Regions from separate parts of the Lysinibacillus sp. NPDC059133 genome, predicted to be linked through region 2. Evidence: predicted binding sites of a transcription regulator. Region 2 holds the regulator's gene; each other region holds the start of a gene.
The links. The regulator CtsR, encoded in region 2, represses protease genes until heat stress. The targets are predictions, from matches to a motif close to ATGGTCAATAAAGGTCAAACA.

Region 1: a site for CtsR is predicted at 1,065-1,085, ahead of ACFXN8_RS08455 (ATP-dependent Clp protease ATP-binding subunit). Genes of this name have one in related genera too.
Region 3: a site for CtsR is predicted at 1,242-1,262, ahead of clpP (ATP-dependent Clp endopeptidase proteolytic subunit ClpP). Genes of this name have one in related genera too.

The regions. Positions count from the first base shown of each region.
Region 1 is NZ_JBHZDH010000011.1:60,421-62,695, forward strand. It holds gene ACFXN8_RS08455 (ATP-dependent Clp protease ATP-binding subunit) at 1-1,001, opposite strand, end outside; gene ACFXN8_RS08460 (Crp/Fnr family transcriptional regulator) at 1,271-1,957, shown strand.
Region 2 is NZ_JBHZDH010000048.1:11,874-14,148, forward strand. It holds gene ACFXN8_RS20180 (class I SAM-dependent methyltransferase) at 1-50, opposite strand, end outside; gene ACFXN8_RS20185 (magnetosome magnetite crystal formation protein family) at 173-478, shown strand; gene ACFXN8_RS20190 (CtsR family transcriptional regulator) at 680-1,150, shown strand; gene ACFXN8_RS20195 (UvrB/UvrC motif-containing protein) at 1,165-1,713, shown strand; gene mcsB (protein-arginine kinase McsB) at 1,710-2,275, shown strand, end outside.
Region 3 is NZ_JBHZDH010000009.1:120,996-123,270, forward strand. It holds gene ACFXN8_RS07540 (hypothetical protein) at 1-542, opposite strand, end outside; gene clpP (ATP-dependent Clp endopeptidase proteolytic subunit ClpP) at 575-1,156, opposite strand; tRNA gene ACFXN8_RS07550 (tRNA-Arg) at 1,669-1,743, shown strand; partial or broken gene ACFXN8_RS07555 (peptide ABC transporter ATP-binding protein) at 2,050-2,208, shown strand; gene ACFXN8_RS07560 (spore coat protein) at 2,269-2,275, opposite strand, start outside.

The sequences.
Region 1 (2,275 bases), on a different contig from region 2:
CGGTATTTATCAAGTTTTTCACGTTTTTTCTGAATGCCATGTAACGCTTCTTTTTCGGTTTCCCATTGTTTACGCATGCCCTCAGAGGATTCTTTAAGCTTTGTTAATTCCTCGCTGAGTTGCTCTAGACGCTTTTTACTTGCCTCGTCTTTTTCCTTACGCAACGCTTGCTCCTCAATTTCGAGCTGCATAATACGGCGCGTTACTGCATCCAATTCCTGTGGCATGGAATCAATTTCTGTTCGAATCATCGCACATGCTTCATCGATTAAATCGATGGCCTTATCTGGCAGGAAACGCTCTGTAATATAGCGATTAGAAAGCTCCGCTGCCGCTACGATTGCACGGTCATGAATACGTACTGCATGATGTAACTCAAAACGCTCTTTCAAGCCTCGTAAAATGGAAACTGTATCTTCAATAGATGGCTCTCGTACAAGCACCTGCTGGAAACGGCGCTCTAAAGCAGGATCTTTTTCAATATACATACGGTATTCATCTAATGTTGTAGCCCCGATACAATGTAACTCACCTCGTGCAAGCATTGGCTTTAGCATATTTCCCGTGTCCATTGCACCATCCATTTTACCTGCGCCAACAATTGTATGGATTTCATCGATAAATAAAATAATGCGCCCCTCTGATTCTTTTACTTCTTTTAATACACCTTTTAAGCGCTCTTCAAATTGACCACGATAACTAGCACCTGCTATTAAGGCACTCATATCCAACTCATACAGTATGCAATCCTTTAACCCTTCAGGAACATCGCCCTTTACTATACGTTGGGCTAATCCTTCTACAATAGCAGTTTTACCAACCCCCGGCTCACCTATTAAGACAGGGTTATTTTTCGTTTTGCGTGTTAAAATGCGAATGACATTACGAATTTCTTCATCACGGCCGATAACCGGGTCCATTTTACCATTTTTTACTTCTTCAATTAAATTACGTCCAAATTGCTCTAATGGTTTTTTGTCATTTGTTTGTTGAAATTGCATATTTAGCACTCCTTTTCAATAATGTTAAGCGGAATCCCGTTTGCCATTCTATTTCATAAAAAATGTTTGACCTTTTTTGACTAACTTTATTTTACAACACTCGACAAACCATAGCAAAGAATTAGCCCTAAAATTTCTTCACTTATAACTGGAAAATTACGTTATAATAAAAGTATATTTCTTATATTTAGTAAATTACTCACCTTATTTTGTAATAATTAAACAATTTTTATGAAAAAAGAAAGAGATGTGTTGAAGATATGACTATTATGGATAATATACAAAAGAAATTTCACGATCTTTTTCAAAAGCACGGTGTTTTTATTAAAGTAAATAAGGATAGTAAAATCTTTTTAGAGGGCGAACGTGCGAAAGAAATTTATTATATAAAAACAGGAACTATCTCGATTAGTCAGGAAACGGAGAATGGGAAGGAATTAACCATTCGTATTTGTGGTCCAGATAGTATCATTGGAGAAGGCTCATTATTTTGTAACCTTACGTATAATTCGATGACCGCTAAAGTATTAGAGCCCTCCAGCTTATATGTTCTAAGCCGTGAATCATTGGAACTTTTACTAGTGGAACAACCTATTTTAATGGTGGAATATATGAAGTGGTTGCAAACAGAAAATTTAAAGCATCAAAGTCGTTTGCGTGATTTGATTTTAAATGGGAAAAAGGGCGCTTTATTTTCAACGCTTATCCGCCTTTCGAATACTTATGGGAAGCCTTTAGAAAATGACACTATATATATTGACTTCCCGTTAACAAATACAGAGATCGCTAATTTATGTGCGACGAGTCGAGAGATGATTAATCGCATGCTGAATGACTTAAAGAAGCACAATATTATATCTTTCGAAAAAGGTTATATAACCATTCACGATCTACAATTTTTAAAGGATGAAATCGCCTGTGAGAATTGTCCGTTACAAATATGTCGTATTGATTAATAGCAACATGCAAAATCCCCGCTTATGAGTTATAAGCGGGGATTTTGTGTTCTATTATGTAAATAAATAAAGTAAGACTCTTCTGCAAAGCAAGGGGTTGATTTCCGTTCCGGCTGGGCGCTTTGTTGCTGCCGCTACGTTAGCACTACGCTTTCGCACAGAGCAAAGCTTCCTGGGGGCGTCCGATGAGCCGCTTCGCTGCGCTGCAGGGTCTCGGGCCAACACGATGTTGGTCACGAAGGCGTTATCACAGGACGTGATGCTTTTAGCCTTCGTTCCTCTATTGCTGATCCCCGAGGAGTCGCCCAGCCTCCACTC
Region 2 (2,275 bases):
CGACGAATACCTTTTTCATATTCATTTGCAAGTGTGTTATTAAATTCCATCAAGTATCACATGCCTTTCAAAAAAAATTTAATAAAGCCAATTCATATTTGAAACTATTTGAGGGGTAGTTCCGTAAAAAGTAGTACATAAACTAAAAAATTATATGGAAGGGTTGATATAAATGGAAACAAAATGGTCTAAGGTAATCATACACGCAAGTGCATTTTTTGCGCCATGGTTAGTACCTATTATATTTTTCTTAATTGGCTCGGATGAAGAGGTAAAGAGTGTTTCTGTGCAAGCTTTATTATTCCAAATTGTCATTGGAGCATTACTTACAATTTCGGGTATTTTAAGCTTCCTGCTCATTGGTATACCGTTCGTGATTGCTTTCGGCATTATGTATGTTATCGTACCAATTATCGGTATTGTGAAGGCTTTATCTGATGAGCCTTGGCGTTATCCAATTGTTGGTCGCTGGGTATAATTTTTATAGACGCAAGTATATGCTAGTTGCATATGCTTGCGTTTTTTCTTTTGCCGATAAGGGTATCTTATAGTTAAAACATTCGGTGGATTTTTTCTGTGTGCGAAATAATTGCAATTATTTTCAAGCGTTTTGTATAATATACTCAAAGAAAGTCAAAGATAGTCAAAGTCAGTGTAGTAAGCGAGGTGTATTCCTAAAATGCGTAATATATCAGACATCATAGAAGGCTACTTAAAGCAAGTACTTGAATTAGGTGGAGAAGGGCATGTTGAAATAAAACGTAGTGAAATCGCAGATAAATTTCAGTGCGTGCCCTCACAAATAAATTATGTAATTAATACAAGATTTACTGCCGAACGAGGTTACCTTGTTGAAAGCAAACGTGGTGGTGGTGGATACATTCGAATTTTACGTGTCCGCGCGAATTCACAAATTGATCTAATCGATGATGTCCTCAGGCAAATAGAAGGTGGGGCATCGCAAACAATGGCAGAAGATTTAGTTTATCGACTAATTGATGAGCAGGTAATTTCAAGGCGAGAAGCGAAAATAATATTAGCAGCAGTTGATCGTTCAACTATTGATTTGCAACTCCCGTTACGGGATCATATTCGAGCAAAAATTTTACGAGCGATGCTAACAACGATTAAATATGAACAGCAAAAATAAAAGAGGTGATGGAAATGATATGCGAACATTGTCAGCAGCGTAATGCGACAGTTACCGTAACACAAGTTCAAAGTGGTCAAAAGGTGGAGCACCATTATTGTGACGTCTGCGCCTCGCAGTTCCATCCATTTCATGCTGAATTTAAGCAAGAGCCAATATCTATTCAACAGCTATTATCTAATTGGTTTGGCTCACCTTCATGGCAGCAACAAAAAGTGGGTGAAAAACAGCAGGCACCACCACAACCGCAAACATGTCCACAATGTGGATTTACGTATAAACAGTTTTTAAAAGAAGGCAAATTTGGATGCCCTAGCTGCTATGACACCTTTAGCGAGCACTTACCGAAACTCTTTAACCGCATACAGGCTGGGCCTCAACATATAGGGAAAATGCCCGGTGCTCGAAGCAATGTTTATGTCATCAAAAAGCAAATTGAGGATATTCGTAAACGTATGAAGCTTGCTGTAGATAAAGAACAATTTGAAGAGGCAGCTAAGCTTCGCGATGAAGCGAAGGAACTTGAGAAGCAGGTACAATTTGAAGGTGGTGATGTGTCGTGATGATTGAATCGTTTTTAGAGCGTGCTACACCAATATGGATGAGTGTGGAGGACGATTATTCAGATATTGTCATTAGTACACGCATTCGCCTTGCTCGAAATTTAGATGGTTATCGTTTTCCATTAGCTTTTACAGAGGATGAAGCATTACATGTAGAACAGGCAGTTACACATGCAATAAAGGACAGTACAGAACTTCAAGAAAATTATTCATATTTTGCTATTAAGGATTTAACGCCTTTACAACGTCAAATACTTGTAGAAAAACATTTAATTAGTCCTCAGCTTGCAAAAAAAGAGCAAGTTGGCTCCATGCTCTTATCTGATGACGAATCAATTAGCATTATGGTGAACGAAGAAGACCATTTACGCATTCAATGTATGACAGCGAGTTTTCAACTTCAACAGGCATACGAGCAGGCCAATAAAATTGATCGTACCTTAGAGAAAGCTTTGCCTTATGCATTCCGAGATACATTTGGTTATTTAACAAGTTGCCCAACAAATATTGGTACTGGTTTGCGAGCATCTGTCATGATGCACCTGCCAGCCCTTACACTCAC
Region 3 (2,275 bases), on a different contig from region 2:
ATTGAAGTGATGGAAAGAGAAGGCCTGGGCGGAGCAGAAGGGCTGAAGCGACGGAAAGAAGAGCCGCAACGACGGAAAGAAAGGGCAAAGCGACGGAAAGAAAAGCCGAAGCGACGGAAAGAAAGGGCAAAGCGACGGAAAGAAGAGTCAAAGCGACGGAAAGAAAAGCCGAGGTGACGGAAAGAAGAGCCAAAGCGACGGAAAGAAGAGCCGCAACGACGGAAAGAAAGGGCAAAGCGACGGAAAGAAAGTGCCGCGACGGAAAGAAGAGCCGAAGCGACGGAAAGAAAGGGCAAAGCGACGGAAAGAAAGTGCCGCGACGGAAAGAAAAGCCGAAGCGACGGAAAGAAAGTGCCGTGACGGAAAGAAAAGTCAAAGCGACGGAAAGAAGAGCCGAAGCGACGGAAAGACAAGCCGAGGTGACGGAAAGAAAAGTCGAAGCGACGGAAAGAAAAGTCGAAGCGACGGAAAGAAAGGTCAAAGTTGTGGATAGAAGAGTTGAAATGGTGGATAGGCCCATCAAAGCAAACAAAAAAAGACATCTCAGAAATAAATCTGGGATGCCTTTAATTTATTATTTACGTTCCATGATTTGGTCGATTAAGCCGTATTCTTTTGCACGCTCTGCAGTCATGAAGTTATCGCGGTCTGTATCTCTTGCAATGACTTCAAGTGGTTGACCTGTGCGCTCCGATAAAATACCGTTTAATTTTTCACGTAAGAATAAAATACGTTTTGCAGCGATTTCGATTTCAGTTGCCTGACCTTGTGCACCGCCAAGAGGTTGGTGAATCATTACTTCAGCATTCGGTAATGCGAAACGTTTACCAGGTTCACCAGCAGCAAGTAGGAAAGCGCCCATAGATGCTGCCATACCAATACAAATTGTTTGTACTTGTGGCTTGATAATTTGCATTGTGTCATAAATTGCCATACCAGCAGTGATTGATCCGCCTGGTGAGTTAATATAAAGAAAGATATCTTTATCTGGATCTTCTGCTTGTAGGAATAGAAGTTGAGCAACAATTGAGTTAGCAACGTTGTCGTCAATTGCACTTCCTAAAAGGATAATACGGTCTTTTAGTAGTCGTGAATAGATGTCATACGCACGTTCGCCACGACTTGTTTGTTCAATAACTGTAGGAATTAAATTCATGTTAAATCCTCCTTAAAAAACTAAATTCGAATACTTTTGCTGAAAACTTCCATTGTATTTCAGCTGTATACTTATCATACACATTATAGTCAGGGAAGGTCAAATATTAACCCTGTTAAAGTGAAATAAATTAAAAAAATTCGCCTTGGCTTAATTGTTACTGTCGCTTCGCTTTCGCACAGAAAACATTTGTTGCTGTCGCTTCGCTTTCGCGCAGGTAAACAATGCGTCAAGATTTTGAATTGTGCCCGCACAAAAATTCCTTTCTAATGCGTGACATACGCTGTAGGCTGTATTTTCAATTAATAGGTATTTTGACACTAACTGAATGAAAATAAAAAAAGTTTAAATGTTTTACATTCTATAGTTGAATTATGAGCAATACGTTTGTATAATTGATAAGGTCATAAGTTAAAGTACAGTACACTATTTTGTCAGGTATGCTTCCAATGAGGATTATCTACATCTTGCTTTTCGTAAAGCCTAGTGGGTACTTTTTTTTGTGTTCAATTGCCCTCGTGGTGTAATGGATAACACGTAAGATTCCGGTTCTTGCACTGGGGGTTCGATTCCCTCCGAGGGCGCCATTTTACTGATTTTGATATACTTTTATAACCCAAATTCTCCTAATAAGTAGTTTAGCAGCCTGCTTAGTGGGGAAAAGAGAGGGTAAATAATGGGAATGTTGCCTAATAGGCATTATTCCCGCATTTGTTCCTTTCAAACCTTCAAAAAAGCAACAACTCCAAATTATTTTTTAGTGAACATACTGTACGTGAAGACTAGTTATACTAGTCGAAAGAAAGAATCCTATCTGAGGGGATTCTTTTTTTTTTGCATCAAACATGAATGTTTGGTGATATTTTCATTTATTTAGTCTGTTTTTTGAAGACGAAGGTATAACCATGATCGTGGTAACACATGAAATGGGCTTTGCCTGTGAAGTTGTAGATCGTGTTGTCTTTCGTGGATGGTGGTATATGGTCGAAGAAGGACCGCCGAGAGATATCTTTGGTAATCCGCAAAACCCGAAAAGCTTTATAGCTCATTAAACAAAAGCAGCCCCTCTGTGATAATGCACCACAAAGGGGACTGCTTTTGTTTTTTTATAATTAATGA